DNA from 4 places in the Cronobacter sakazakii genome. Region 2 is predicted to be linked to each of the others. Evidence: predicted binding sites of a transcription regulator. Region 2 holds the regulator's gene; each other region holds the start of a gene.
The links. The regulator Fur, encoded in region 2, represses iron uptake genes when iron is present. The targets are predictions, from matches to a motif close to ATAATAATGAGAACNACTATCAA.

Region 1: the regulator Fur is predicted to act here: its motif matches at 7,140-7,162, upstream of fepD (Fe(3+)-siderophore ABC transporter permease).
Region 3: the regulator Fur is predicted to act here: its motif matches at 6,452-6,474, upstream of fepB (Fe2+-enterobactin ABC transporter substrate-binding protein).
Region 4: the regulator Fur is predicted to act here: its motif matches at 6,103-6,125, upstream of exbB (tol-pal system-associated acyl-CoA thioesterase).

Annotation. Positions count from the first base shown of each region.
Region 1 covers NZ_CP011047.1:2,115,539-2,123,394, forward strand. The annotation lists gene tkt (transketolase) at 1-581, opposite strand, end outside; gene tal (transaldolase) at 602-1,552, opposite strand; gene maeB (NADP-dependent oxaloacetate-decarboxylating malate dehydrogenase) at 1,834-4,113, shown strand; gene fepC (iron-enterobactin ABC transporter ATP-binding protein) at 4,333-5,124, opposite strand; gene fepG (iron-enterobactin ABC transporter permease) at 5,121-6,113, opposite strand; gene fepD (Fe(3+)-siderophore ABC transporter permease) at 6,110-7,117, opposite strand; gene entS (enterobactin transporter EntS) at 7,225-7,856, shown strand, end outside.
Region 2 covers NZ_CP011047.1:4,077,979-4,085,834, forward strand. The annotation lists gene speF (ornithine decarboxylase SpeF) at 1-136, shown strand, start outside; gene potE (putrescine-ornithine antiporter) at 136-1,449, shown strand; gene pgm (phosphoglucomutase (alpha-D-glucose-1,6-bisphosphate-dependent)) at 1,525-3,165, opposite strand; gene seqA (replication initiation negative regulator SeqA) at 3,190-3,741, opposite strand; gene ybfF (esterase) at 3,925-4,692, shown strand; gene ybfE (LexA regulated protein) at 4,821-5,102, shown strand; gene fldA (flavodoxin FldA) at 5,264-5,794, shown strand; gene fur (ferric iron uptake transcriptional regulator) at 6,085-6,537, shown strand; gene CSK29544_RS19395 (helix-turn-helix domain-containing protein) at 6,860-7,471, shown strand; gene CSK29544_RS19400 (beta-N-acetylhexosaminidase) at 7,524-7,856, opposite strand, start outside.
Region 3 covers NZ_CP011047.1:2,123,748-2,131,603, reverse strand. The annotation lists gene cstA (pyruvate/proton symporter CstA) at 1-1,089, opposite strand, end outside; gene entH (proofreading thioesterase EntH) at 1,602-2,015, opposite strand; gene entA (2,3-dihydro-2,3-dihydroxybenzoate dehydrogenase EntA) at 2,016-2,768, opposite strand; gene CSK29544_RS09975 (isochorismatase) at 2,765-3,634, opposite strand; gene CSK29544_RS09970 ((2,3-dihydroxybenzoyl)adenylate synthase) at 3,644-5,248, opposite strand; gene entC (isochorismate synthase EntC) at 5,259-6,425, opposite strand; gene fepB (Fe2+-enterobactin ABC transporter substrate-binding protein) at 6,612-7,571, shown strand; gene entS (enterobactin transporter EntS) at 7,597-7,856, opposite strand, start outside.
Region 4 covers NZ_CP011047.1:1,633,972-1,641,827, reverse strand. The annotation lists gene CSK29544_RS07720 (mechanosensitive ion channel family protein) at 1-846, opposite strand, end outside; gene CSK29544_RS07715 (TIGR00645 family protein) at 1,010-1,507, opposite strand; gene CSK29544_RS07710 (ESA_00282 family adhesion-associated protein) at 1,583-2,083, opposite strand; gene CSK29544_RS07705 (hypothetical protein) at 2,189-2,590, shown strand; gene CSK29544_RS07700 (hypothetical protein) at 2,596-3,015, shown strand; gene fucR (L-fucose operon activator) at 3,001-3,741, opposite strand; gene CSK29544_RS07690 (SDR family oxidoreductase) at 3,911-4,807, shown strand; gene exbD (TonB system transport protein ExbD) at 4,878-5,303, opposite strand; gene exbB (tol-pal system-associated acyl-CoA thioesterase) at 5,308-6,042, opposite strand; gene metC (cystathionine beta-lyase) at 6,292-7,479, shown strand; gene yghB (DedA family general envelope maintenance protein YghB) at 7,597-7,856, shown strand, end outside.

The sequences.
Region 1 (7,856 bases), 2.0 Mb from region 2:
CCCTCGGTTTCGCCATCAATCGAGATGCCGTTGTGATCGTAGAAGCCAATCAGCTTGCCAAGACCCAGCGTGCCCGCGAGCGAGCAGACCTCATGGGAGATACCTTCCATCAGGCAGCCGTCGCCCATAAACACATAGGTATTGTGATCGACGATTTCATGGCCCGGGCGGTTGAACTGCGCCGCGAGCGTTTTCTCGGCAATCGCCAGACCCACGGCATTCGCGAGCCCCTGACCGAGCGGCCCGGTGGTGGTTTCCACGCCCGGCGTATAGCCGATTTCCGGGTGGCCCGGCGTTTTGGAGTGCAGCTGGCGGAAGTTTTTTAGCTCTTCCATCGGCAGGTCGTAGCCCGACAGATGCAGCAGGCTGTAGAGCAGCATCGAGGCGTGGCCGTTGGAAAGAATAAAGCGGTCGCGGTCATACCACGTCGGGTTTGTCGGGTTGTGTTTGAGGAAATCGTTCCACAGCACTTCGGCGATATCTGCCATCCCCATCGGCGCGCCGGGGTGACCGGATTTGGCTTTCTGAACCGCATCCATGCTCAGCGCACGGATGGCGTTGGCTAAAAGCTGACGAGACATGTTTCTCTCCATGGCAAAAGTTAAAGTTTGGCGGCAAGCAGATCTTCAAGTGAACGCTGGTCGACAGCGAACTGGCGAATGCCTTCGGCCAGTTTTTCGACCGCCATCGCGTCCTGGTTATGCTCCCAGCGGAATTCCGCTTCGGTCATCGGCTGCGGACGGTTAAAGCCCTGGGAGGCCGGAATAAGCTTACGCGCCACCGGCGCATCGCTCTCCTGCAACTCTTTCAGCAGGTTAGGGGAGATGGTCAGACGGTCGCAGCCCGCCAGCGCCAGGATCTGCTCGGTACGGCGGAAGCTCGCGCCCATCACGATGGTCTGGTAGTTATGCTGCTTGTAGTAGTCGTAGATGTTACGCACCGACTTCACGCCGGGATCTTCATCAACCACATACGGGTCCATCGGTTTGCGGGTGTTGTACCAGTCATAGATACGGCCCACGAACGGGGAGATGAGATACACCCCCGCTTCGGCGCAGGCGCGCGCCTGGGCAAAGGAGAACAGCAGTGTCAGGTTGCAGTGAATGCCTTCTTTTTCCAGTTCTTCTGCGGCGCGAATGCCTTCCCAGGTGGAAGCGAGCTTAATCAGAATGCGCGATTTATCGATGCCCTGTTCCTGGTACAGCTCCACCAGGCGACGCGCTTTGGCGATGCTTTTTTCTTTGTCGAACGACAGACGCGCGTCCACTTCGGTTGAGACGCGTCCTGGAATACTTTTCAGAATTTCCGCACCCACATTGACGGCCAGTTTGTCACTCGCTTCCGCGACCTGCTCTTTTTGCGTGCTGCCGCGTTTTTTGCCGTATTCCAGCGCATCGGTGAACAGATGCTGGTAATGCTCAAGGCTTGCGGCCTTCAGCAGCAGGGAAGGGTTGGTGGTCGCGTCCTGAGGCTGATAGTTACGAATGGATTCAATATCGCCGCTGTCGGCGACTACCGTTGTGAATTGTTTAATGCCATCGAGTTGGTTCATTTTGCTACTCCTTGAAAAGCAAAGATTTTATGGGGCGCTGTCAGTGTCGCCCGCCGGGATCTCATCAGGGACATAACAAAAAAGCATAGCAGACGCGCATAGCAATGCTTTCCCGAACCGGCAACATCGCTGCTATAAATTGATAACATCAAAGGGTTGCATGACTCAGAGTTTGGCGGTCTTCAAAGTTTAGCCGCCGCTAACGGGCGATACTGACGGCCTGGTTAAACGAGCGTGCGACACGCCGCTTCATACCCTGCAGAAGAAAAAGGATCAGTAAAATGGATGAGCAACTAAAACAGAGCGCCCTCGATTTTCACGAATTCCCTGTCCCAGGCAAAATTCAGGTTTCTCCGACCAAACCGCTGGCCACTCAGCGCGATCTGGCGCTGGCCTATTCGCCAGGCGTAGCCGCGCCCTGTCTGGAAATCGCCGCCGACCCGCTGGCCGCCCATAAATACACCGCGCGCGGCAACCTCGTGGCGGTTATCTCCAACGGCACCGCGGTGCTGGGGCTTGGCAATATCGGCGCGCTGGCCGGTAAACCGGTGATGGAAGGCAAGGGCGTTCTGTTTAAGAAATTCGCCGGTATCGATGTGTTTGATATCGAAATCGACGAACACGATCCCGATAAAGTCATCGATGTGGTGGCGGCGCTGGAGCCGACCTTCGGCGGCATCAACCTGGAAGATATCAAAGCGCCGGAGTGTTTTTATATCGAGCAGAAGCTGCGCGAGCGCATGAATATTCCGGTGTTCCATGACGATCAGCACGGCACCGCCATCATCTGTACCGCCGCGGTGTTAAACGGCCTGCGCGTGGTGCAGAAAAACATTTCCGACGTGCGCCTCGTGGTTTCCGGTGCGGGCGCGTCCGCCATCGCCTGTATGAATCTGCTGGTGGCGCTTGGCATGCAGAAGCACAACATCGTGGTGTGCGACTCCAAAGGCGTTATCTACAAAGGCCGTGAAGAGAACATGGCGGAAACCAAAGCCGCTTATGCGATTGACGACAACGGTAAGCGCACGCTGGGCGACGTGATTGAGGGCGCGGATATCTTCCTTGGCTGCTCCGGCCCGAAAGTCATGACCCAGGAGATGGTCAAAAAGATGGCGGATTCGCCGCTCATCCTGGCGCTCGCCAACCCGGAGCCGGAAATCATGCCGCCGCTCGCCAAAACGGTGCGTCCGGATGCGATCATCTGCACAGGCCGTTCAGATTTCCCGAACCAGGTGAACAACGTCCTCTGCTTCCCGTTTATCTTCCGTGGCGCGCTGGATGTCGGCGCGACCGCCATCAACGAAGAGATGAAGCTTGCGGCGGTCCACGCCATCGCTGAACTGGCACACGCCGAGCAGAGCGAAGTGGTGGCCTCCGCGTATGAAGATCAGGAGCTGTCGTTCGGGCCGGATTACATCATTCCGAAACCGTTCGATCCGCGCTTAATTGTGACTATCGCGCCTGCGGTAGCGAAAGCGGCGATGGATTCCGGCGTGGCGACCCGTCCGATTGAGGATTTCGACGCTTATAAAGACAAACTCACCGAATTTGTCTACAAAACCAACCTGTTCATGAAGCCGGTCTTCAACCAGGCGCGCAAAGATCCGAAGCGCGTGGTGCTTACCGAAGGCGAAGAGCCGCGCGTGCTGCACGCCACTCAGGAGCTCATTACGCTTGGGCTGGCGAAGCCGGTGCTGGTGGGCCGTCCTGGCGTTATCGAGATGCGCCTGAAAAAACTCGGTCTGCAAATCGAGGCGGGCAAAGATTTCGAGATCGTGAATAACGAGTCGGACCCGCGCTTTAAGGAGTACTGGAACGAGTATTACAGCATTATGAAGCGCCGTGGCATCACGCAGGAGCAGGCGCAGCGCGCAGTGATTGGCAACAGCACGGTGATTGGCGCTATCATGGTGCATCGCGGCGAAGCCGACGCGATGATTTGCGGTACGATCGGCGATTATCATGAGCATTTCAGCGTGGTTCAGCAAATTTTCGGTTATCGCGACGGCGTGAAAGCCGCAGGTGCGATGAACGCGCTGCTGCTGCCGAGCGGCAATACGTTTATCGCCGATACCTACGTGAACGACGATCCGACGCCGGAACAGCTGGCGGAGATCACCGTCATGGCGGCGGAAACGGTGCGTCGTTTCGGGATCGAACCAAAAGTGGCGTTGTTGTCGCATTCCAACTTTGGCTCTTCCGATTCGCCTGCCGCCAGCAAAATGCGCGAAACGCTACAGCTGGTGCGTGAGCGCGCCCCGGATCTGATGATCGACGGCGAGATGCACGGCGACGCGGCGCTGGTAGAGAGCATCCGCAACGATCGTATGCCGGACAGCCCGCTGAAAGGCTCGGCCAACATCCTGATTATGCCGAACGTGGAAGCGGCGCGTATCAGCTATAACCTGCTGCGCGTATCAAGCTCCGAGGGCGTGACCGTGGGGCCGGTGCTGATGGGTGTGGCGAAACCGGTACATGTGTTGACGCCGATCGCCTCGGTTCGCCGTATCGTGAATATGGTGGCGCTGGCGGTGGTCGAAGCGCAAACCAACCCGCTGTAATTGGTTAACGGCGGGTGCGCAGGCTTACCCGCCCTACACGGCAAAGTGGTTATTCGTGGTTTTGTAGGGTGGGTAAGCGAAGCGCACCCACCTGACATTAACCCGGCGGGTGCGCAGGCTTACCCGCCCTACAAGGGAAAGCGGTTGTTCGTGGTTTGTAGGGTGGGTAAGCGAAGCGCACCCACCATTTTTCCAGCCGCACCCGCCATTCACCCACGCTCACCGCCGCCCGAGCGGCACCACCAGCGGCGTACCCGCCACCGGATCCTCAATAATCATGCATCGTAACCCGTAAATTGCCTCGATAAGCGCCGCGTCCACAATCTCTGACGGCGCGCCCTCGGCGATAATCTTCCCGTCCCGCAACGCAATCAGATGATTCGCGTAGCGGCACGCCTGGTTCAAATCGTGCAGCACCGCGGCAAGCGTATACCCCTGCTCGCGGTTAAGCGTGCAGAGCAGTTCCAGCAGATCGATCTGATGGCTGATATCAAGCCAGGTGGTTGGCTCGTCGAGCAGCAGAATTGAGGTCTCCTGCGCCAGCACCATCGCAATCCAGGCGCGCTGGCGCTGGCCGCCGGAGAGCGTATCGACGCTCTGGTCGGCAAGCGCGGTCACGCCGGTCGCCGCCATGGCTTTTTGCACCGCGCGCTCGTCCTCGTCGCGCCAGCGGGTAAACAAAGGCTGATGCGGATAACGCCCACGCGCCACCAGCTCCGCAACGGTGATATCCCCCGGCGCGCTGGCGTTCTGCGCGAGCAGGCCAATGCGCCGCGCCACCTCTTTAGTGGCGAAGTGCTGAATAGCCTCGCCATCGAGGCGCACCTGCCCGCCGAGCGGCTTCATCAGGCGGCTCAGCGTGCGCAGCAGCGTCGATTTGCCACAGCCGTTCGGGCCGATAATCGCGGTAAATTTGCCATCGGGGATCGCCACGTTCAGCCCGTCGGCGACGCGAAAATCGCCGTAGCCCAGCGTCAGCGCTTCGCCGGTTAAGCGTGAAGTCATAGTCATTTCCTGCGTGACTCCTGTATCAACAAGGCGATGAGATAAATGCCGCCGAGGCAGACAGTGACGGTGCCCACCGGCAGCTGATAAGGCGTGAACAGATACTGAGCGCACAGGTCAGCGGCCAGCAGCAGCAGCGCGCCGCACAGCGCCGCCTGCGTCAGCCCAAAGCGCGCGGTGCCGCTTAAGCGACGCGCGACATGCGGGGCCACCAGCGCCACAAAGGAAATCGGCCCGGCCATCGCCGTCGCGCCTGCGGTCAGCACGACGCCGGTCAGCATCAGCAACAGGCGGGAGCGTTCCACCGCCACCCCCAGCGCGCAGGCGCTGTCGTCGCCCATCTCCAGCAGCCGCATCCGGCGCACCAGCAGCGCGCTCGCCAGCAGCGCCAGCACAAGCAGCGGGGAGGCGGGCAGCGTTTTCCCCCAGGTAATGCCGTTCAGCGAACCGGCGTTCCACAGGCCCGCGGACAGCGCCGTCTCAAGCGACGCCTGCAGCAGCAGCCAGGTATTGAACGCCACCAGCATCGCCCGCACCCCAATGCCGATAATAATCAGCCGGAAAGTGTCGATGCCGTTGCGCCAGGCGAGCAGCCAGACGACAAACGCCGTCAGCGTGCCGCCCGCGATGGCGGCGAACGCGATAGCGGATTGATGCTGGCCCGCCAGCACCATCGCCACCAGCACGCCGCTCCACGCGCCGGTGTTGAAGCCCATCACATCCGGGCTGCCTAAAGGGTTGCGCATCAGCGACTGGAAAATCGCGCCGCTCACGCCGAGCGCGGCACCCAGCAGCAGCGCCATCGCCACGCGCGGCAGCCGCCATTCGGTGACGATAAGCGAAACATTGCGCGGCGCGTGGCCGGTCAGCGCGTCCAGCACCTGGCGGGCCTCAAGCGTCACCGCGCCCTGCGTCAACGCCCAGAGGCCGAGACCTGTGCACAGGCTCAGCGTCAGTAGGCAAAAGAGCCCTAAACGAGGGGGAACGGATCTCATAACGCGCCTCCGCCGCGCCGCTGGCGCACCAGATAAATGAGCGCGGGCGCGCCAATAAACGCGCTGACCACTGAGACCCTCAGCTCGCCCGGCACTATCAGCCTGCCAATGATATCCGCGAGCAGCAGCAGCGACGGCGTGGCGAGCAGCGTCACCGGCAGCGACCAGCGGTGATCCGCGCCCACCAGCCAGCGCGCCAGGTGCGGCATCATCAGGCCGATAAAGGCGATGGGGCCGACCACGGCGGTGGCGCTGGCGCACAGAAGCGTAATGGCGACAAGCCCTAGCACCTGCGTGCGCGCCACGCGGCTGCCGAGCGCCGTCGCCGTGTCGGCTCCCATACTGAGACTGTTCAGGGCGCGCCCCAGCAGCAGCGCGATAACCGCGCCCGTGAGCACGAGCGGCGCGATGGCTTTAAGCGTCGTCAGCGTGCGGATATCAAGCGAGCCCGCCTGCCAGAAGCGCAACTGGTCATACACCGTCGGGTTTAAGAGCGCGATACCGCCGGAAAGCCCTTCCAGCACCGCGGCCAGCGCCACGCCCGCGAGCGTCAGGCGCACCGGGCTAAGCTGTCCGCCGCCCGCGCTGCCGGTAAACGCCACGATGAGCGTGGCGGCCAGCGCGCCGCACAGCGCCAGCGCGAGAACAGGCAGCGGATCGTTCACGCCCCACAGCGCCGCGCCCAGCACAATGGCGAAGCTGGCACCGGCGTTCACGCCTAACAGGCCGGGGTCGGCGAGCGGGTTGCGGGTCAGCGTTTGCATCAGCGCGCCGGCAAGCCCGAGCGACAGCCCGGCGACAATCCCCGCAAGGGTGCGCGGCAGGCGTGCGTCGAGCACGATAGTGCAGTCCGCCTCGCGGCAGGTGCCGGTGAGCGCGTCCATCACAAGAGAGAAGGGCAGGGATTTGGCGCCCACCCGCAGGCTGAGGGCGGCCATCAACAGCAGCAATAACAAGAGACACAACAGGACAACCATCCTGGAGGAAAGGCGCGAGGCCGACATAACGCACATCCTGGAATCGATAATGATAGTTATTATCACTCTTATCTGGCTATGTTAGCATGGCCGTCCCGTTATCCGGCAAGGAAAATTCGCGTTAAGGCCCTGTAATGAACCGACATTCGCTGTTGCTCAACCTCTCGTTACTGAAAACTCATCCCGCTTACCGCGCCGTCTTCCTGGCGCGCTTTATCTCCATTCTCGGTCTTGGTCTGCTTGGCGTGGCGGTGCCGGTACAGATCCAGACGCTCACCGGCTCGCCTTTTCAGGTGGGGCTTGCGGTCACGCTTACGGGGGCGGCGATGTTTATCGGGCTGATGACGGGCGGCGTACTGGCCGACCGCTACGAGCGCAAAACGCTCATTCTGCTGGCGCGCTCCACCTGCGGCCTCGGGTTTATCGGGCTCTGGGTCAACGCCATGCTGCCTGCGCCGTCGGTTATTGCGATTTACGCGCTCGGGCTGTGGGACGGGTTTTTCGGAGCAATCGGCGTGACGGCGCTGCTGGCGGCGACGCCCGCTATCGTCGGGCGTGAAAACCTGATGCAGGCGGGGGCGATTACCATGCTGACGGTGCGTCTGGGGTCGGTGATTTCGCCGCTGCTCGGCGGGATGCTGCTCGCCTGGGGCGGTGTGGCCTGGAACTACGCGCTGGCGGCGCTCGGCACGTTTCTTACGCTCCTGCCGCTGCTGACCCTTCCGGCGTTGCCTGCGCCGCAGATGCAGCGCCAGCATCCGCTGCG
Region 2 (7,856 bases):
GATCAACCTGCTGCCGGGCTTCGCGCCGGAATTGCAGGGCGTCTATGTCGAAACCTGCGATGGCCGCCATCAGGTCTGGTGTTACGTGGTCAGTGAAAACCCTGCCTCGCAACCCCGTACAGAAGGAGCGTTATGATGAGCAAATCCAACAAAATGGGCGTTGTGCCGCTGACTATCCTGACCATGGTCAACATGATGGGCTCCGGTATTATCATGCTGCCGACCAAACTCGCCGAAGTGGGGACGATTTCGATTATCTCATGGCTTGTGACCGCCGTCGGCTCGACAGCGCTCGCCTGGGCGTTTGCCAAATGCGGGATGTACAGCCGTAAATCGGGCGGCATGGGCGGCTATGCGGAATACGCCTTCGGCAAATCCGGCAACTTTATGGCGAACTACACCTACGGGGTGTCGCTGCTTATCGCGAACGTGGCCATCGCTATTTCGGCGGTCGGCTACGGCAGCGAGCTGTTCGGCGCGGCCTTAACGCCGGTGCAAACCGGGATCGCCACCATCGGCGTGCTGTGGATCTGCACCGTCGCTAATTTCGGCGGCGCGCGTATTACCGGCAAGCTCAGCAGCGTGACCGTCTGGGGGGTGATCATTCCGGTGGTCGGGCTGTCGGTCATCGGCTGGTTCTGGTTCAGCCCGACACTGTATGCCGCCTCATGGAACCCGCATCACGTGCCGTTTTTCGATGCGGTCGGATCGTCAATCGCCATGACGCTGTGGGCCTTTCTGGGGCTGGAATCGGCCTGCGCCAATACGGAAGTAGTGGAAAACCCGGAGCGCAACGTGCCGATTGCGGTGCTCGGCGGCACGCTGGGCGCGGCGGTGATTTATATCGTCTCAACCAATGTGATTGCGGGCATTGTGCCGAACCTGGATCTGGCCCACTCCACCGCGCCGTTCGGGCTGGCGTTCGCGCAGATGTTTACGCCGGGCGTCGGGAAAATCATTATGGCGCTGATGGTGATGTCCTGCTGCGGCTCGCTGCTCGGCTGGCAGTTCACCATCGCCCAGGTGTTCCGCTCCTCCGCCGATGAGGGCTATTTCCCGAAAGTCTTTTCCCACCTGAGCCGCGCGGAAGCGCCGGTCAAAGGGATGCTGACGATTGTGATTATCCAGAGCGGGCTGTCGCTGATGACCATCAGCCCTTCGCTTAACAAGCAGTTTAACGTGCTGGTGAACCTGGCGGTGGTAACGAATATCATCCCGTATATTCTGTCGATGGCGGCGCTGGTGATTATTCAGCAGGTGGCGAAAGTGCCGCCGCGTAAGGCGAAACCGGCGAATCTGGTGGCGCTGCTCGGGGCGATTTACAGCTTCTACGCGCTCTACTCGTCAGGCGAGGAGGCGATGCTGTATGGCGCGATAGTCACCTTTATGGGCTGGACGCTGTACGGGCTGGTGTCGCCGCGCTTTGAGCTGACCAATAAACACAGTTAATGAGCGGCATGACGATGAAAACAAAACGGCAACCCGAAGGTTGCCGTTTTTCGCGTCTCCTGTTCAGGAGCGCATTCAGGCGTTTTTCAGCACTTCACTGACGATTTCCACCGCTTCTTTCTCGATCTGCTTGCGGTGTTCTTCACCGAGGAAACTTTCGCAGTAGATCTTGTACGCGTCTTCGGTGCCGGAAGGACGCGCCGCGAACCAGCCGTTCTCGGTCATCACTTTCAGGCCGCCGATAGCCGCACCGTTGCCCGGAGCGGCAGTCAGACGCGCGGTGATGGGGTCGCCTGCCAGCGTACTGGCGCTGACCATTTCCGGAGAGAGCTTCGAGAGCGCCGCTTTCTGCGCGGAGGTCGCGGAAGCCTGTAGACGGTTGTAGCTCGGCGCGCCGAAACGCGCGGCCAGTTCGTCATAGTGCTGCTGCGGGTTTTTACCGGTTACGGCGGTGATTTCCGCCGCCAGCAGGCACATGATGATGCCGTCTTTATCAGTGGACCACGGCGTGCCGTCAAAGCGCAGGAAAGACGCGCCCGCGCTCTCTTCGCCGCCAAAGCCAAAGCTGCCGTCGTAGAGACCGTCAACAAACCATTTAAAGCCAACCGGCACTTCCACCAGCTTACGGCCCAGCGCGTCCACCACGCGGTCGATCATCGCGGAGGAGACCAGCGTTTTGCCAACGGCCACATCCTGACCCCACTGCGGACGATGCTGGAACAGGTAGTTGATCGCCACCGCCAGATAGTGGTTCGGGTTCATCAGGCCCGCAGGCGTGACGATACCGTGACGGTCGTAGTCCGGGTCGTTCGCGAACGCCAGGTCGAACTTATCACGCAGCGCCAGCAGACCGGCCATCGCCGATTCCGAGGAGCAGTCCATGCGGATTGCGCCGTCTTTATCGAGGTGCATAAAGCGGAAAGTCTGATCCACCTGATCGTTAACGATGGTGAGATTGAGCTTGTAGTGCTCCGCGATGCGCTTCCAGTATTCGATACCGGAGCCGCCGAGCGGATCAACGCCAAGCTTCAGGCCCGCTTTCTGGATAGCGGCCATATCAACGATTTCTGCAAGCCCCTCGATAAACGGCTGCACCAGGTCTTTTTCCTGAATGCGGCCGCTCGCCCAGGCCTCGTCCAGAGAGATGCGTTTCACCTCTTTCAGGCCGTTCGCCAGCAGTTCGTTAGCGCGGTTTTCGACCACTTTGGTGACGTTGGTGTCTGCCGGGCCGCCGTTAGGCGGGTTGTATTTGATGCCGCCGTCGTCCGGTGGGTTGTGCGACGGGGTGATGACGATGCCATCGGCCTGCGCGCCGCCGCGTTTGTTATGCTCAAGAATGGCATTCGAAACCGCAGGCGTCGGCGTATAACCGTTGTTCTCCTGCACGATGATATCGACGCCGTTGGCGGCCAGCACTTCCAGCACGGAGATAATCGCAGGCTCGGAGAGCGCGTGCGTATCTTTACCGACATAGCACGGCCCGGTGATGCCGTTTTTCGTACGCTCTTCGGCGATCGCCTGGGCTATCGCCAGAATGTGCGGCTCGTTAAAGCTGTGGCGCGCGGCGCTCCCACGGTGGCCGGACGTACCGAACTTGACCGCGTGTTCCGCATTACCCACTTCCGGCTTCAGCACGTAGTACTGCGCGGTGAGCTGGGCGACGTTGATTAAATCACTCTGTTGTGCAGGCTGTCCCGCACGGTTATTGACTGCCATGGCCTGGTCCTTCTGACGCAAGAGTTAAATGGTGCCGCAAACCTTCTCAATCAATTCCGCCGGGAACTGCATGGTCTGCATGATGTGTTCAATCATGCTGCATTTGCGGCCTGTATTCGTATTCGTAATCACCCAGTACGGTGTGCCCGGCACGTGGCGGGGTTTCGTCTGGTTGCCACTTTGCAGCAGCGTTTGCTCGTCACCGGCGAAATAGACGCGGGTACGGCCGTGTAACGACTCGGTCGCTTCGGCAAATGCGTTTGCATCCAGTGAATAGAGTGTAGACAGCACCAGCATAAAACGATTGACCGCGCGTTTTTGTTCGGCGTATTCATCCGATAACAGCAGTTCACGCATGGCTCGCACGCGGTCGCGCGCCGAGTTCACTGGCTTTTCAGGCTCAGCGGCGGGCGCAACAGTGGCGGGAGTCTCTGCTTTGGCGGGTGTAGCGGCTAATGGCGAGGAGGCGGAAAATTTCAACATGCGCCGTAAAATGTCGGACGCGCTTTCGCCAATATGCAGGGTGTGGCTGGCAATGTAGCGATACAGCTCGTCATCAACTTCAATCGTTTTCATCTTAATCCAGTGCGATATCTTTTCTGAATACAAGTCGTTGGGAGTATAAAGTTAAAACCCAACAGCGGATAGCGTCAAACCAGGAAGGCCGCAAAAGTCGGAATTAACTGGAACCTTGCAGCCGGGCGGCAGAATGGTCAACATGATAACCTAACCTGTCAGTCGCCAAAAAAGAACTTTGCCATGAAATTAAATATCCGCACGCAATCTGCGCAACAACCGACTCAAAATACACCGATTGTGTTAATTCACGGGCTGTTTGGCAGCCTGGATAACCTGGGCGTGCTGGCTCGCGATCTGGTGGACGATCATGACGTTGTGCAGGTTGATTTGCGAAACCACGGGCTTTCCGGGCGCAGCGAGACGATGGATTATCCGGCGATGGCGCAGGATATTCTCGAAACGCTGGATGCGCAGGGGCTGAATAAGGTGATTCTTATCGGTCATTCAATGGGCGGCAAAGCGGCAATGGCGGTGACCGCGCTTGCGCCAGATCGCATTGAAAAGCTGGTGGCGATTGATATAGCGCCTGTGGATTATCAGGTGCGCCGTCACGATGAAATATTCAATGCGGTGAACGCGGTGAGCGACGCGGGCGTTACCTCACGCCAGCAGGCGGCGGAGATTATGCGCCAGCATATCCGCGAGGAAGGCGTGGTGCAGTTTCTGCTGAAATCGTTTGTCGATGGCGAGTGGCGCTTTAATGTGTCGGTGCTGTGGAGCCAGTATTCGCATATCGTCGGCTGGGAAACGGTGCCTGCCTGGCACGGCCCGGCGCTGTTTATTCGCGGCGGCGCGTCGCCTTATGTGGAAGAAGCGCACCGCGAGGCGCTGCTCTCACAGTTCCCCAAAGCCCGCGCGCATGTGATTGCGGGCGCAGGCCACTGGGTGCATGCCGAAAAACCGCAGGCGGTGCTGCGCGCGATTCGTCGTTTTCTGGAAACTGATTAAAAACAGACCGACCGGCGCCGTCGCGCGCCGGATGCGTTGGCGCGCTTCGCTCCCTGATGTATGATGGCGCGCTGAAATACCGCCGGGCTCCGCCACGGCAGCCTGTTTCCCCTGTCTATACTCATACCATGGCAAAAGAACAAACGGACCGCACAACGCTCGATCTCTTCGCGGATGAACGCCGTCCGGGCAGACCGAAAACCAATCCGCTGTCGCGCGACGAACAGCTGCGCATCAATAAGCGCAACCAGCTTAAGCGTGACAAAGTTCGCGGGCTTAAGCGCGTGGAGCTGAAGCTGAACGCCGACGCGGTAGACGCGCTGAACCATCTCGCGCAGGCGCGCAATATCAGCCGCAGCGAGCTGATAGAAGCGATGCTGCTCGCGCAGCTGAAAGCCTTGCAGGAGTAAGGTCTGGTCTGAATTTTACCCAAAAGGACCGGGCAATGTAGCAGAGAGTGCACCCGGTGCCTGATAGCGTTTCCGCACCTTCTTCTGTTCTGCTATGATTGCCCTATCTGTGGGCGTTATGCCAGCACCATCACATTTAGATTCAAGAGGTTATTCTTCTTATGGCAATCGTAGGCATCTTTTTCGGCAGCGACACCGGCAATACCGAAAATATCGCAAAAATTATCCAGAAACAGCTCGGGACTGACGTTGCTGAAGTGCATGACATTGCTAAAAGCAGCAAAGAGGATCTGGAAGCATTCGATATTCTTCTGCTTGGCATCCCGACCTGGTACTACGGCGAAGCGCAGTGCGACTGGGACGACTTCTTCCCGACGCTCGAAGAAATTGACTTTAACGGCAAGCTGGTGGCGCTTTTCGGCTGCGGCGACCAGGAAGATTACGCAGAATATTTCTGCGACGCGCTGGGCACCATTCGCGACATCATCGAGCCGCGCGGTGCGACCATTGTTGGCCACTGGCCGACCGAAGGTTACCACTTTGAAGCTTCTAAAGGCCTCGCTGATGACGACCACTTCGTTGGTCTCGCGATTGACGAAGATCGCCAGCCGGAGCTGACCGCCGAACGCGTTGAAAAATGGGTCAAACAGGTGTCCGAAGAGCTGCATCTGCAGGAAATCATCAACGCCTGATGATAAGCGGCGCGGGCACCGTTCCGCGCCGTTTGATAGATAAAAGCAATGAAAATAATTGCTACAAATTTTTAACTTTCCCTCACTACGCTGTACAATGGCTTTCTTAATTATCAGGCTCTCCACGTGAAAAACGCTGGCTGGCCCACGATTTTTAAGCTCTTTTTTGCCGGACGCTTGCGGTTTTCATTTAGGCATGTCAGTTCTATAATGAGACGCATTCATCTTCGGCGTATCCGATGTATCGCTCCCTTCCGGAGCGAGTCGTTAAGCAACAGGACAGATTCCGCATGACTGACAACAATACCGCATTAAAGAAGGCCGGCCTGAAAGTCACGCTTCCTCGATTAAAAATCCTCGAAGTGCTGCAGGAACCGGTCAATCATCATGTCAGTGCGGAAGACCTCTATAAGCGTCTGATTGACATGGGTGAAGAGATTGGCCTTGCCACGGTCTATCGCGTACTTAACCAGTTCGACGATGCCGGCATCGTCACTCGTCACAACTTTGAAGGCGGTAAATCCGTTTTCGAGCTGACGCAACAGCATCATCACGATCACCTGATTTGCCTCGATTGCGGCAAAGTGATCGAATTCAGTGATGATTCTATTGAAGCGCGTCAGCGTGAAATCGCCACGCGCCACGGCATCCGCCTGACCAACCACAGCCTCTATCTGTACGGTCACTGCGCCGATGGCGACTGCCGCGAAAATGAACACGCCCACGAGGCTGGCGGGAAATAACGCTCGCTATACTGCATTATCCCAGGCCGACATTTGTCGGCCTTTTTATTGCCTGAACCCCCTTTAACAAAAATATAGATGTATTTTTTTAGATAAAATTTGAAAACTGGAGTGTTTTAATACAGCGCACAATGCTTAATTAAACCACATATATTTTTTTAAATCGAAATTCAGAAAAGATAAATATCTTTATCACTCAATCGGTTAGAGATGAGATTATCCCTGTTTTTCCTTTTCTGTTCTCTGCCCCTTATTGCAGCCATAAAAAAGCATCCATTAAGATACAGCAACGATTTAATTTTATTTTATTAAGGTAACCAACATGGTCTTACCCCCTAAACCGCTTGCTGAGATTTACCGTATTGCGGATATTTTTAATAGCTACGGCAACTGGTCTCGTGCAGAGAAAAATACGCTGATCCCGCTTCGGGACGGGGAGATCTGCATCATTCGTGGCGGTCAGTTCTCTCTGATGCGCCAGAGTGACAGGCTGTTGCTGGAAAAAAGCAGCGCACCCTCTGTGCTGGGACTGGCGAGGAATTTAGGCAAAACTCAATTCGCCAAATTACAGGCTGATTCCGAATGCCATTACCAGTTAATTCCTTTTGATTATTTCATTCAGGAAATTGAGAAAAATCACTGCCAGTTACATCTGCTTATTTTGTCCTCATGGTTTATTAATATGCTTTGCTATCGCGAAGAAATTATGATGGGAAGAAACAGCTACAGCATGATTAAAGCGAATATCGATTGTCTCGCGACAATGGATGAGTTCATGCGTAACCGGATTAACGTGGCCGACTATATCGTTAAAAAAACCAATCTTTCCCGCAGCATGGTGATGAAAACCCTTTCTCAGTTGCGCGGTGCGAAAAATATTGAGATAAGCAAAGGCAAACTGGTTGCGGTTCACCATCTGCCTGAATCGCTGTAGAGCGCGCGCCCGTTCATAAGAAAGCCAGCCCGGAGGCTGGCTTTTTATTGCGTTAGGGCTGTACGTTATCCACACGGCTGTAACGTTTACCGTCGCTGCTGACGCTTCGTACCTGTACGGCACCCGTCACGCGTGGCGGCTTCGCATCGTCGTAGCGCTGCCAGTGCGCGCCGCCATCAGTGGAGTATTCCATCGCGACACCTGGCAGACTGACGTTCATCTGCAACACGCCGTCGTGAATGCGCGCGCCCGGCACCGGCAGGCGGAATTGCACGCCCGCTTTTTCAAGCTTCGGCAGCTCACGGCTGCCCGCCAGGTTCGCAAAGCGCGTCCAGTCATCATGCAGCGCTTTTACATCCACCTGATGGGTTTCGCCGCCTTTATA
Region 3 (7,856 bases), 2.0 Mb from region 2:
GATAAAGCAGGCCTGATTTTCATTGGCGAGCATTTTCGGCGTGGTGCCGGAGGCGATAAGCGCATGAAAGCCCGACACCGCGCCACAGGCTATCGTGATAAACAGGAACGGGAACAGGTTACCGGTCCAGACCGGGCCAGTGCCGTCGATAAATTTGGTCATCGCGGGCATCGTCAGCGTCGGGCGCATGATCAAAATGCCGATGGCGAGGCCAACAATAGTGCCGATTTTCAGGAAGGTGGAGAGATAATCGCGCGGTGCCAGCAGCAGCCAGACCGGCAGAACCGCCGCGACAAAACCGTAGCCCACCAGCATCCAGGTCAATTGCACGCCGGTGAAATCAAACCACGGCGCCCAGGTCGGGCTCTCTGCCACCCACCCGCCGGAAACAATCGCAAAAACCAGCATCACAAGGCCGATGACCGACACTTCGCCGATGCGTCCTGGCCGCAGATAACGAATATAGATGCCCATAAAGAGCGCGAGCGGAATGGTAAAGGCGACGGTGTAAGTGCCCCACGGGCTGTGGGTCAGCGCTTTCACCACAATCATCGCCAGCACCGCCAGGATGATTATCATAATCATAAAGCAGGCGACGAGCGCGATGACGCCCGCCGTGTTGCCCATCTCCTCTTTCACCAGTTCGCCGAGCGAGCGCCCGTCACGGCGGGTGGAGACAAACAGCACCATGAAATCCTGCACCGCCCCTGCCAGCACAACGCCTGCGAGGATCCAGATCATGCCCGGCAGATACCCCATCTGCGCCGCCAGCACCGGCCCAACCAGCGGCCCGGCACCGGCAATCGCCGCAAAATGGTGACCGAACAGCACTTTTTTATCGGTGGGTACATAATCGAGCCCGTCGTTATGGCGCACCGCAGGCGTCATGCGCGTCGGGTCGACGGCCAGCACCTTTTTCGCGATATACAGACCATAAAAACGGTAAGCGATGAGATAGATACAGACAGCAGCAACCACGATCCAGAGCGCGTTGATCTGTTCGCCGCGGTTAAGCGCGATATAGCCCAGCGCAAACGCGCCCACGACAGAGAGCGCTGCCCAGATAAGGTATTTCCCTGAGTTCGTCATAATAGTTATCCATTCAGTGAAACAGTGAGTGAAACACAGGTGTTACATTTTGTTTCTATATCACCAAAATGAATTTAACAACTTAGCCACCCGAGAAACGCGGGATGGCGTCAGGGATTTACGTGAGTCTGCTAGCGGGATCACGTGATGATGGCGGGTGCGCTTCGCTTACCCGCCCTACGAAAACAAGATTTCCGAAATTGCACGCCGATACGTGGGGGTTTCCCGGCGGCTGCCCTTTGGCCGCGAGCCGGGATTGTTAAGGGGGCGGCGGCGAGCCCCCTTAACACGTTCGCGTGAGGAAAGGCGGCAGAGAAAGACAGCGTGTCGGCGAACGGAACCGTTCACCGAGCGTATATATTCGCCGCTCATCACGATACAGACCATCGCCTTCTGCAATGGTGGGTGCGCTTCGCTTACCCACCCTACATCCTTTGTGAACCGGGCTTTTGTAGGGCGGGTAAGCGAAGCGCACCCGCCAGATGTGAAGGCGCACCCACCACACAAAAAATCTATCCCAGAATCGCCGTGCTTAACCGGCTGGTGCAGCAGCGCCGCCCCTGTTCGTCATAAATCACGATTTCCCAGCACTGGCTCTGCCGCCCCAGATGCAGCGGCTGGCAGACGCCGCGCACCTGGCCCTGCGACACCGCGCGATGATGAGACGCGCTGATTTCGGTGCCCACCACGCACTGCCCGTCGCGGGTGGTCAGATAACTGGCCATCGAGCCGAGCGTTTCGGCAAGCGCCGCGGAGGCGCCACCGTGCAGGAGACCGAACGGCTGATGCGTGCGGGTATCGACCGGCATCGTCGCCTCCAGCAGATCGTCGCCCAGACGGGTATAAACAATCCCGAGATTTTCCACCAGCGTGCCAGTACTGGTCGCGTTCAGCGCCTCAAGCGTCATGTGTCGTTTCCAGATCATCTATGCTCCAAGCGTTGAGCCGCCGTCGATGACGATATCCTGCAGCGTAATGTGGCTCGCAAGATCCGAGGCGAGAAACAGGATGGTGTTCGCCACTTCCTGCGGCTGCGCAATCTTGCCGAGCGGAATGCCGAGCTTAAATTGCTCCGCGAAACCGCGAATGCGCTGCTGTTCGGCATCGTCGCTTTTCCAGAGCGTGCGCTGCATATCAGTGTCGGTCGAACCCGGCGACACCAGATTTGCGCGCACGCCAAAGGAGGCCAGCTCCAGCCCCACGGTCAGCGCCAGGCTTTTAAGCGCCGCTTTTGATGCGCCATACGCCGACATCCCGATGCGCGGCGTGTGGGCGGCGTCGGAAGCAACGGTCACAATAGCCCCGCCCTTCTGCGTGCGAAACTGCGCCATCGTCTGCTGAAAGAAGTTAAACGCGCCGCCCACGTTTACCGCGAACGTCTGCTGCCAGTCGTCGGGAGCGAGTTCATCCGTCGCGCCCATGCGCAGAATGCCCGCGGCGTTCACCAGCACGTCAAGGCGCGGGTTATTGCCGAGCAACCGCTCGCAAACGCCCGCCACCGCCGCGGCGTCTGCCACATCCAGCGTTTCACAGGCGAACGGATAATCAGCCAGTGGAAACGCGAGATCAAAACCAGTCACGTTCGCGCCCGCCGCGGCAAACGCCAGCGCGGTGGTGTAGCCAATGCCCTTGCCCGCTCCGGTCACCCAGACGTTTTTCCCCTGGAAATCGAGCGTCATGCCTGCGGCTCCCGGCTTAGCAGCGCCCACCAGGCATCGATGGTCGGGTTTTTCGCGAGCATCACGAAGTCGATATCGCCATGCACTTTGCGCCAGCGCGCCGCCAGCGCCATCATGCGCACCGAGTCGAGACCGTAGTCGATCAGGTTTTCGTCATCTTCCGGCTCGTCGGACTCATCCAGCAGCGGCAGCACCAGCGCACGCAGCGCCGCTTTGCTGCCCGGCGCGTCCGGCTCACTGGCAGGCAGCAGATCGGCGGTCATGACCACGCGCCCGGCTCGGCCCGCGACGTAATTAAGCGCCATCAGGTGCTCATCCCGGCTGAAATCCGCCAGCGCGTCGGCCACCATAAACGGTTGAATATCACGCATAAACGCGTCGGTGGCGGTGATCATGCAGCCGATGTGCGCATACACCCCACAGATAATGAGCTGATCGCGGCCCGTCTCTTTCAGCGCGTGCTCAAGCGGCGAGCGGTGAAACGCGCTGTAGCGCCATTTCACCAGCACGGTGTCGTCGGCATCCGGTGCCAGCGCCGCAACCACCTTTTGCTTCTCCGGATGGCTATTCAGCCCCGGCCCCCACATGTCGTTCAGCAGCGCGCGATCGGCGTCGCTCTGGTTATTGGGCTGCGCGGTGTAATAAACCGGAATGCCCTGTGCCTTGCAGTACGCTCGCAGCGCGGCGATATTCGCCACCACATGCTCGATCATCGGGCAGTTTTCGCCCCAGAAGTTAAGGAAATACTCCTGCATATCATGAATGAGCAGCGCGGCGCGCGGCGGCTCCAGCGCCCAGCTCACTTTATTTTGCGGGAGATCCGCCGCCGTGGGCAGCGTATAGGCGTTCAGTTTTGGGATAGCCATCTTCTTTCCTTACTCAGAGACGGGCTGACGCGCGGCCAGCCACAGACGCAATTGTTTTTTATCTACTTTGCCGACCGGCGTAAGCGGCAGTTCATCGACGCGCTCCACGCGATCCGGCAGTTTGAAATCGGCGACGCCCAGCTCGCGTAAAAAACGGCGGATCTCCACCGCCTTGATCGGGCGGGTGATGACGATATACGCGCAGCTTTTTTCGCCAAGCAGGCTGTCTTCCATCGAGACCAGCCCCGCATGCACAATGGCCTCGTGGCCGAGCAGCAGGTTCTCGATCTCTTCCGCGGCGATCTTCTCGCCCCCGCGGTTGATCTGATCTTTCTCGCGCCCCTGAACGGTGATGTAGCCCTGCTCATCAATGGCCACCAGATCGCCGGAGCAGTAAAAGCCGTTCTCATCAAAGGCGCTGGCGTTGTGTTCAGGACTGTTGTAGTAACCGCGGAAGGTGTACGGGCCGCGCGTCATCAGCCGTCCCGTTTCACCGCGCGGCAGCGGATTGCCGTTTTCATCGGCTACCCAGACTTCATCGTCCGGGCTCATCGGGCGGCCCTGGGTGGTGAAGATGCGCTCGTCCGGGTCGTCCAGGCGGGTGTAATTCACCAGCCCTTCGGCCATGCCGAACACCTGCTGAAGCTGGCAGCCGATTTCCGCCGGAATGCGCGCAGCGAGCGTGTCGGAAAGCCGCGCGCCGCCGACCTGCAAGAGTTTCAGCGATGCCAGCTGGCGGTTATCGCCCCACTCCTGAATGGCCTGCAGCCAGAGGCTGACGGCGGGCGGCACCAGCGCGGTGACGTTAATCTGGTGCGCCTCAATCAACGGGAAGCAGAGCGTCGCGCTCGGGTCGCGCGCCAGCACCACGCAACCTTCGGCGAAGAAGACGCCGAGCGCGCCGGGGGAGCTTAGCGGGTAGTTGTGCGCCGCGGGCAGCGCGCAGAGGTAGCGCGTTTCGCGGCTGAATTCGCAAATCTCCACGCTGCGGCGAATGCTGTAGTAGTAGTCGTTGTGCGTGCGCGGGATGAGCTTCGGTGTGCCGGTACTGCCGCCAGAAAGCTGGAAAAACGCCACTTCATCGGCAGCGGACGGCGTGGGAATGAAATCCGTCGTCGGCGCTGAAATGAGCGCCTCCAGCCCGTCGCCACGCAGAAGCGTTACCCGCAGCGACGAACACTGCGCTTTCAGCGCCGTGATATACGCGTCGTCGCTAAAGAGCGCGTGCTCGCGGTCGGCAATCAGCAGCGCGGGGGCAATCTGGCGCGCGTAAGCGTCAAGCTCGGTGCGTTGATGACTGAACAGCGCGTTAACCGGCGCTACGCCGATTTTCAGCAGCGCGAAGAACACGATGTAAAACTCCGCCACATTGCCAAGCTGCACCAGCGCGGTATCGCCGCGCTGAAGCCCGCGACACGCCAGCGCGCCCGCAAGACGTGTAGCTGCCGCGTCCAGCTCGCGGTAGCTGTAGCGGCGCTCGCCGTCGATAAGCGCCGTCGCGGCACTCTGCGCGTGGCGGCTCAGAATATCGGTGAGCGGCAGGTCAAGCCAGTAGCCGCGGGCGCGGTAGCGCGCGGCAAGTTCATCCGGCCAGCGGGTGTAAGGGATCGTCATGCGTAAAACCTCAGTGAAGACCTAAAACGTGGAGCATGGTGGAGAGCTTGACGCCGGTTTCGCGCCACTCCGAGGCCGGATCGGACGCCGGAACAATGCCCGCGCCCGCAAACAGCCGCACCTGGTTTTCCCGCAAACGCGCGCAGCGGATAGTCACCGCCCACTCGCCGTTGCCGTCGGCATCGCACCAGCCGACGATCCCGCCGAACAGTTCGCGCTCGAACGGCTCCAGCTCAGCGATATACGCTTTCGCCGCCTCGTGCGGATAACCGCTCAGCGCGGGCGTCGGGTGCAGCAGACAGGCGAGCGACAGCGCGTTGTCATCCGCAAAGCGCGTTTCGCCCTCCACAGGCGTCGCGAGATGCCAGAGCGTCGGCGTGGTAATCAGCTCCGGCGCGCCCGGCATCGCAAGGCGCTGGCTGCGCGGCGCGAGTACGTCGCGCATTGCCTGCGTCACAAGTTCATGTTCATGGCGATCTTTGGCCGAACAGAGCAGCGCCTGGCCTGCGCTTTTATCCTGCGCCGCGTCGGCATGGCGGCGCGCGGAGCCCGCCAGCGGCAGCGAGCTGAACGTATTGCCATCTTTGCGCAGCAGCAGTTCCGGGCTTGCGCCGAGCAGCGCGCCGCCGTCCGGCAGCGGCACGTGAAAGTTAAAACTCGCGGGGTTTTGCGCCACCAGACGCGCCAGCAGCGCGAGGCTGTCCGGAGCCTGTTCGGTGGTAATGTCGATAAGGCGGGAGAGCACGATTTTGCTGACCGCAGGCGTCGCGGTCAGCGCGGCGGCGCGCGCCACCATCGCCATAAACGTCTCTTCATCCGGGAGCGCCTCACGGCTCATCACTCGCGGCGCGGCGCTGTTGTCGATAAGCGAATAACCGCCGCGCGCGGTGTCACTGTAACTTTCAGGAATAAACAGCGCAGTGGGTTTGCGGGTATCGAACGGGATAGCGCCAACGATCATGGGGCGCGCAATGCCCTGCCTGCGGGCGCTGTCGAACGCGTTACGCAACGCGGTCTGAAACACGCCGTGACGCGCTGCGCCGTCGGCCGCGGGCGTCTCCAGCCGCCTAAAACAGCCGCGCGTGGTAAAGCTGCGATAAGGCGACATGAAGAAAAAGCTGTCAGATGAAAGGGTTGCGGCAGCGTCGCAGCGTTCCCCGGCCAGTGACGTATCCATGCGCTCCTCCTGTACCAAAAAGTGAACTGATAATTGTTATCATTTGTATTTGGAGGCGTAACCTAAGGCGAAATGACGGGGTTGTCAACCATGGGGGTGAAGTGAAGGCGACAGTGGCGCTTGCATCCTGTCGGCAAATGATGAAAATGAGAAGCATTATTAACTCATCGTACAGGAATTGTTGCCGTGACGTTCACTTCCGCTCTGCGCGCCGCATTCGTCGCCAGCCTGCTGGTTTTAGGAATATCCTCAGTCTCACAGGCGGCGTCGTGGCCGCGTCAGGTGACCGACAGCCGCGGCGTACATACGCTTGAAAAAGCGCCGCAGCGCATCGTCTCCACCAGCGTCACGCTAACCGGTTCGCTGCTGGCGATTGATGCTCCGGTGGTGGCAAGCGGCGCGACGTCGCCCGGCAACCGCGTCGCTGACGACCAGGGTTTTTTGCGCCAGTGGGGTGATATCGCCAAAGCGCGTCATGTTGAGCGGCTGTACATCGGCGAGCCAAACGCTGAAGCCGTCGCCGCGCAGATGCCGGATCTGATACTGGTGAGCGCGACCGGCGGCGATTCCGCGCAGGCGTTGTATGAACAGTTTTCCGCTATCGCGCCGACATTAATCATCAATTACGACGACAAAAGCTGGCAGGCACTGTTAACGCAGCTTGGCGAGATAACAGGCCATGAGAAGCAGGCCGCCGAACGCATCGCGCAGTTTGATCAGCAGCTTGCGCAGGCAAAAGCGCAGATGACGCTGCCGCCGCAGCCCGTGAGCGCGCTGGTTTATAACCCTGCCGCGCACGGCGCGAATCTCTGGACCGCCGAATCGGCGCAGGGGAAACTGCTCGGCCAGCTCGGCTTTACGTTCGCGCCGCCGCCCGCCGCGCACGGCCTCACCAGCATGGGCAAACGCCACGACATTATTCAGCTCGGCGGGGAAAATCTGGCGGCGGGGCTGAACGGCGAGACGCTGTTTTTGTTCGCGGCTGATGATAAAGACGCGGCGGCACTGATGCGCGACCCGTTGCTCGCGCACCTGTCGGCGGTGAAAAATAAACGCGTTTACGCGCTTGGCACCGAGACTTTCCGGCTCGATTACTACAGCGCCAGCCTGTTGCTGAAACGGCTTGAAGCGTTGTTCAAACAATAAAAAACGGGGCCGACTGGCCCCTTTTTTAATGCGGCGCGGGTTCCGGCGGCGGCTGGCGTAGACAGCGCAGTTCCGCCAGCAGCAGTGCCAGCGCAAGGGTAATAATCGCAAGCCCCATCCCGCCCACGCTCGCTGCGCTCACGGGCGACAGCCACGCGCCCATGCCGCCGAGCGCCGCCGCACCGATGGCGTCGCCCGTCACGTTTTGCGCCGTCCACAGCCCGTTGATGCGCCCGAGCATGTGATCCGGCGTGCGGGTCTGGATGAGCTGATACTGGATCAGCG
Region 4 (7,856 bases), 2.1 Mb from region 2:
AATGGATTTCACCATCGGGCCAATCTGGCGCAGCTTCTCCGGCGGCGTGGAGAGCGAGACGCCAAAGGTGAATACGATACGGCGCGTCTGCATGCGTTTGTAGTTATGAATGGTTTGCTGAAGCAGAATGGCGTTCGCGCAGACAATCTGCTCGCCGCTTAAGCTGCGGATACGCGTGGTTTTCAGGCCGATATGTTCGATGGTACCGGAGACATCGTTAAAGACGATGAAATCGCCAATTTCAAAGGGTTTGTCAAAGCCAATCGAGAGCGAGGCGAACACATCGCTCAGCACCGTCTGCACCGCCAGCGCGATGGCGATACCGCCGACGCCGAGGCTCGCCACCAGCGCGGTGATATTGACCCCGGCGTTAGCGAGAATCGACAGCAGCATCACCGCCCAGATCAGCGCGCGGATTATCAGCCCCAGAATAACCATCGTCACCGGATTACGGTGCGTGCCAGGGCGCATTAGCGAATGGTGCAGCCACGACTGCACCGCCTGATCGAACCAGAGCGCGATTTGCAACGCCAGCACCAGGAACCAGGCGTGGGAAATTGTACTGTGTATCCGGTCAGGCAGGCTGACAAACTGCAAACTGAAAAGAAAGGCGGCGAAGAGGATCAAAATGCGTCGCGTCTTTCTTAATACGTCGAGAAAGACCTTATACGCTGAGCCGTTATTATGTTCCTCCGCCCAGCGCGCGATGCGCTTGTGCAGTATCGCGAGAATTTTACTGACGACCCAGTAAGTGACGAGGGTTATCGCCAGCACCAGCAAGACATTTCCCCAGAACGTTAATGATGTCATCAGGCGCAAAAAATTGGTGTGCAGAATGTAATCCATTCTTCCTCCCTGGTCGGTAGCCCTAAAGTGAAACCTGAGTATAGACCATCGCTAATAGGGCTCTTTTCATAGGGTTAGGCTGTCTTCAAGCATAAAAAAAACCCCTTCATCAGAAGGGGCTTAATGCAAAAATTAACAGAGCGGGGCTTTACGCCGTAACGGCTTAATACCCTTTGGAGCGGGAGATTTTATCCAGATACCCCATCACAAACGCCGACAGCACAAATGTCAGGTGGATAATGACATACCACATCAGTTTATTATCCGGCACGTTCTTCGCATCCATAAAGACACGCAGCAGGTGAATGGAGGAGATGGCGACAATCGACGCCGCCACTTTATTTTTCAACGAGCTGGCGTCCATTTTCCCCAGCCAGCTCAGTTTTTCCTTACCTTCATGAATATCAAGCTGGGAGACGAAGTTTTCATAGCCGGAAAACATCACCATGACCAGCAATCCGCCCACCAGCGTCATGTCTACCAGCGACAGTAACAGCAGGATCAGATCCGCCTCAGCAATCGTCAGAATGTTCGGCAGAACGTGAATAATTTCCTGGAAGAATTTGACGGTCAGCGCCAGCAGCGCCAGAGAAAGCCCGAAATAAACCGGGGCCAGCAGCCAGCGTGAGGCGTACATTGCGTTTTCGATAAAGCGTTCCATAGCGTCCTGAAAAATAGCCAGAATGGCTTTCAGTATAACGCACAGAGGTGACGGTCTGACAACAGACGGAAGGGATCAGACCTGGGTGATATCGACCTGCGGGCGCTGGAACTCGGGCCAGACGATCGCCACCAGTTGCGGATAGGCTTCCTGGCTGAATTCATGGAAGCAGTGGCGCAGGTTGAGCACTTCGATATCAGAGAAAGTGACTAACTCACCGTTCAGACAGCGTTTTTTTAAATTATCGTAATATTTATAAACGGCTGAATTAAGATTACTGCAACGGCGCTGCGCCTCAAATAAACCCGGCGTGGCGTTCAGTTCTTCAAATGTCATTTTTTTAATGGTGGCGTTCGTAAAATCGATATATTCATGATTAACGCGCCAGTACCACAATGGCGTAATTGCGTTAAGGAGCGCGGAGAAATGGTCCTCGCCCTCTTCTTTGTTACGCGGCGGGATGGGATCTGCGCCAGAAGCGTTGTCTGGTTTATTGGCACCATTTTCTTTCATAAAAAAAAGCACGCCGCTTAAAAGCAGCAGCAAGGTAATGACAGAATAAAAAATACTGTTCATGCGCAGGCTCCGTTTTTTTTGATTTTAATTTTCCGGCATGTTATTGTCAACGAAAACCATCCGGCGTATTTCTTTATCCTTCTGATATAAAAGGAAATAACATCAATGTTGCCCGACAATCTTGTGCCGGCGCGTTATCGTATTCCCACACCCGACAACCACCCCTCCGGCGAACAAAATAGCGAAAATTTAACTCAGGGAAAGCCAAAGCTCGAAGAATATGAAACGGACATATTGAGCGGCAAATCTCTGGCGGGCCAGAGCGGCAACGTACTGCTGGAAGAACGCGACCGTCATATTAAAGCACGCCTGCTCAGTGTGGTTAAAATTGAGGCTTACACTAAAGTCCTGAATAAACTGGTCGAAGATAATGCTATTAGCGCTGAAGAATTGGCTGAACTGATCGCCACGAAAACCGCGCAGATAAATGAAGCGGGTAATAAAATTTGGCTTAATCTCATTACCCAGGAAAAAGACGCCCCCGTTTTTTATAAGTTCGAGGATTAACTGGCGTGACGGAAATAACCTCCAGCCACCAATATTTCACTTTAGATAAGCAAGAAGAACAGAAATTTATCTTAAGTCAGAATTTGCAGGCGCTGATTAATGAAAAAAATGAAGCCATTGCCGGTTATACCCGGGCCGTGCTGACGATCCCGGCTGCCCTGGTTCAACTGAAATGGCAAAATCGCCGCGAAATCTATCCATTTCTGGTGAAAGAAGAGGTTTATGGCGCTGTACTTGAAGAGATCATGAAGCATTATCCGCAGCTGCGCGCGCAAATCCTGACGGCGATTGAAGAAAATTATCAGCAGATTAAAGCGCAGGAAGCCGAAACGCTGATGTTAAGCCGCAGGCTCGCCGAGGGTAACTGCCAGACTTCTTCCGTCACGCCGCTTCCCGAACCGCCCGTCGCCTCACCCGACAAGTAGCGCGCCCGCGTTCTGTCCGCCGTTTTCCTCCTGCGTTATTACCTCCGTCACCTGATCCAGCGTTCCGATTTGCACATCCCCGGTACGATTACGCTTGCTTCGGTCTATCAACAGCAGCGATTGCGCCGCCCGGCGCAGCAGCAGCGTTTTGTACTCCGCGTTCCACGAGCGCGCGTCCCAGATGGTGCCCGCTTCATCAATCCCCTGGCATGAGAAAAGAAACAGATCGATATCAATATGCTTCAATAACGCAGGCAGCGACGGGTTTTCATAACAGGCGGCCTGACGATGCAGGATGCCGCCGGTGCTGATAAGCGTTATCTGCTCGCGTCTGGCGACCTCCTGCCCTACCCGCACGCTGTTGGTGAAAATGGTGAGCGGGATATCCGGCAACTGCCGCGCCAGATACCAGCAGGTGGTGCTGGCATCGAGCGCCACCACCATTCCGGCGTCGAGCCAGTTTAGCGCATTACGCGCGATATCCATCTTATGCGCATGGTGGCTTTTCATGCGCGCCTGGAACGGATCGTCATGGCTTTGCACATCACGCCGCAGTGCCCGCGCCCGCCCGTGGCTGCGCAGAATTTTCCCGGCGCGCTGCAGCTCGCTCAGATCGCGCCGGATGGTCTCCTGACTTACAGCAAGGCGGTGCGCCAGCGCCTGGGTGCTCAGCGCCTCATGCGCCCACAAGAGCCTGATAATCTTCTGCTGACGCTCATTTTTCATCCTGCTGCTCCGTCGGTGAATGGCCTGGATTGCACGCTGTTCATTATTGCAGCAGGCACACGGAAAGGAGAACCGGGCCGCGCCGGAAATACAGAAAATCCTGATAATTTCCGCCAACGCAGCATGAGGCACTACCCTTAGAGGACGCTTTGATAACGAGGAGGAACTTATGGCGAACGACCAGAACAAGATCCAGGACCCGACGACCCAGTACTTCACCGGGGAATATCCAAAGCAGAAACAGCCTGCGCCGGGCATTCAGGCCAAAATGGAGCCGGTGCCGGACTGCGGTGAGAAAAGCTACAAGGGAAGTGGTCGCCTTCAGGATCGTAAGGCACTGGTGACAGGGGGCGATTCCGGTATTGGTCGCGCTGCCGCCATTGCTTACGCGCGAGAAGGCGCGGACGTGGTGCTGAACTACCTCCCGGAGGAGCAGCAGGACGCCGAAGAAGTGAAGGCGCTGATTGAAGAGGCGGGCCGCAAAGCGGTGCTGATCCCAGGCGATCTGACCGACGAGAAATTCGCCCGCGATCTGGTGCATCGCGCCATTAAAGAGCTGGGCGGGCTGGATATTCTGGCGCTGGTGGCCGGTAAGCAGACCGCCGTTGAGGATATCGCGAATCTCACCAGCGAGCAGTTCCAGAAGACCTATGCGACTAACGTGTTCGCGCTGTTCTGGATAACCCAGGAGGCGCTGCCGCACCTGAAACCGGGTGCCAGCATTATCACCACGTCATCCATTCAGGCGTATCAGCCAAGCCCGCACCTGCTGGATTACGCGTCCACGAAGGCCGCTATCCTCAACTACAGCCGCGGGCTTGCCAAACAGGTGGCGGAAAAAGGCATTCGCGTGAATATCGTGGCCCCAGGCCCTATCTGGACGCCGCTGCAAATCTGCGGTGGTCAGCCGCAGGAGAAAATCCCGCAGTTCGGCCAGCAGACGCCGCTTAAGCGCGCAGGCCAGCCGGCGGAACTGGCGCCGATTTATGTCTATCTGGCAAGCCAGGAATCGAGCTATGTCACCGCCGAGGTTCACGGTGTCACCGGCGGCGAGCACCTGAGTTAATCTCTTTCAGATGGGATAATAAAAAAGCGCGGCTTATGCCGCGCTTTTTCTTTGGCTGAAGGCGTAAGCGTTACTTCGCTTTCGTCACTTCCTGTCCGACCAGGCCGATTTTCAGATAGCCCGCCTGATGCAGCGTGTCCATCACGTTCATCATGGTTTCGTAGTCGACGGTTTTATCCGCGCGGAAGAAAATCGTGGTGTCTTTCTTGCCGCCGGTCTGGGCGTCGAGCGCGCTAATCATCGAATCACGCGTCACCGGATCGTTGCCGATAAACATCGTTTTATCCGCCTTCACCGACAGATAGACCGGTTTTTCCGGGCGCGGCTGCGGCTCGCTGGACGCGGCCGGCAGGTTCACCTTCACATCGACCGTCGCAAGCGGTGCCGCCACCATAAAGATAATCAGCAGCACCAGCATTACGTCGATAAACGGCGTGACGTTAATTTCGTGCATTTCGCCGTTATCATCGAGATTTTCGTTAAAACGCATCGCCATAGGATTAACCTACACGCAGTTTCTGAGCGGTACGCACCGGCTGCGCCTGGGCGCTGGCTTCAAGATCCAGATCGCGGCTTTGCAGCAGCAGTACCTGGGCTGCCACATCGCCAAGCGTGGCTTTATAGCTGCCGATAGTGCGCGCGAAGATGTTATAGATAACCACCGCCGGAATAGCGGCGACAAGACCAATGGCCGTCGCGAGCAGCGCTTCAGCGATACCCGGTGCCACCACCGCGAGGTTGGTGGTTTGCGACTGCGCGATGCCGATAAAGCTGTTCATGATGCCCCACACGGTGCCGAACAGACCCACAAACGGCGAAATCGCGCCGATGGTCGCGAGATAACCGTTGCCGCGCCCCATGTGACGCCCTGCCGCCGCCACGCGACGCTCAAGACGAAAACCGGTGCGCTCTTTAATGCCTTCGTTATCTTCGCTGCCCGCCGAGAGTTCACGCTCATTCTGTGCTTCTTCAATAAGGCGCGCGCTCAGGCTTTTCGGGCCGAAACGTTCGGCCATTTCACGCGCGTCGTCCAGCGTGCGGGCACCAGCCAGCTCCTGCTGTTCGCGCTTAAGGCGGCGTTTGTGGCCAGACAGCTCAACGCTTTTACTGAAGAAAATCGCCCAGGTCACGACGGACGCCAGAATGAGGCCAATCATGACGATTTTCACCACGATGTCGGCATGCTGATACATGCCCCAGACGGAAAGATCCGTCTGCATCAAATTATTTCCCACTGTGCATCTCCAGGACGAAAGTCACAAAACTGCTCACAATGATATCAAAATGACATCGAATTGATAGTAGTTCTCATTAGTATTTGCATGGTGCGCCAGCGCGAAATTTTTTTCTTTGCGCTCAGACAGGAAAGGCGTTCAGATGACGTTTTTTCATCTTTGACGCCAGAATAAAAACAGCGCGAGGCGATGGCGATTTTCCGTGGTAACGTAGATTTAGACATCCAGACGTTCAGACAAGGGAAAGCCATGACCGACAAACACATTGAGACGGCGCTGGTGCAGGCCGGGCGCGCAAAACGTTACACGCAAGGCTCGGTAAACAGCGTGATTCAGCGTGCCTCATCGCTGGTGTTTGACAGCGTGGCCGCGAAAAAACAGGCCACCGCCGGGCGCGCGCAGGGCGAACTGTTTTACGGGCGACGCGGCACGCTGACGCATTTTTCGCTTCAGGAGGCGATGTGCGAGCTGGAAGGCGGCGCGGGTTGCGCGCTGTTTCCGTGCGGCGCGGCGGCGGTCGCCAACACGATTCTGGCGTTTGTCGAACAGGGCGATCATGTGCTGGTGACCAACAGCGCGTATGAGCCGACCCAGGATTTCTGCGCTAAAATTCTCACGAAATTCGGCGTCACCACCACCTGGTTCGACCCGCTGGCGGGCGATGGCATCGCAAAGCACCTTCAGCCGAACACCAAAGTGGTGTTTCTGGAATCGCCCGGCTCCATCACGATGGAAGTTCACGACGTGCCCGCGATTGTCGCGGCGGTACGCCGCGTCGCGCCGGATGCCATCATCATGATGGACAACACCTGGTCGGCGGGCATTCTTTTTAAGGCGCTCGATTTCGGCGTCGATATCTCGATTCAGGCAGGCACCAAATATCTGGTCGGGCATTCGGACGCGATGATAGGCACGGCGGTTGCCAACGCCCGCTGCTGGGATACGCTTCGCGAAAACGCTTATCTGATGGGCCAGATGGCGGATGCCGATTCCGCGTATGTCACCAGCCGCGGCCTGCGTACGCTGGCGGTGCGCCTGCGCCAGCATCATGAAAGCGGCCTGCGCGTGGCGCAGTGGCTGGCGGCGCACCCACAGGTGGCGCGCGTCAATCACCCGGCGCTGCCGGGCAGCAAAGGCCATGAATTCTGGAAGCGCGATTTCAGCGGGGCCAGCGGCCTCTTCTCTTTTATTCTCGACAAACGCCTTAGCGACGCAGAGCTCGCGCATTATCTCGATAATTTCGCGCATTTCAGCATGGCCTATTCGTGGGGCGGCTATGAATCGCTTATCCTCGCCAACCAGCCGGAAGAGCTTGCAGCGATCCGTCCGGCGGGCGGCGTGGACTTCACCGGCACGCTGGTGCGCCTGCATATCGGGCTCGAAAACGTTGAAGATTTAATCGCCGATCTCGACGCGGCCTTCCGTCGTATCGCCTGAAGTGAAAAAAAACCGCGTTATCCCAGGAAAAGAGAGGGTTTGTTGAACCTGTAGTGCAGATGTAACGGCCCATTTAGAGGTACAATAAGGCAATTCCGCTGTTCCACAGGATCTCCCATGGCTGTTATCCAGGATATTATCGCTGCGCTCTGGCATCACGATTTTGCCGCGCTGGCGGACCCGCACATTGTCGGCGTGGTCTGGTGTGTGATGTTTGCCACGCTGTTTTTAGAAAATGGTCTGCTGCCGGCGTCGTTTCTGCCGGGCGATAGCCTGCTGCTGCTGGCGGGTGCGATGATAGCGCAGGGCGTCATGGATTTTGTGCCGACGCTTGTGATCCTCACGAGTGCTGCCAGCCTCGGCTGCTGGCTGAGCTA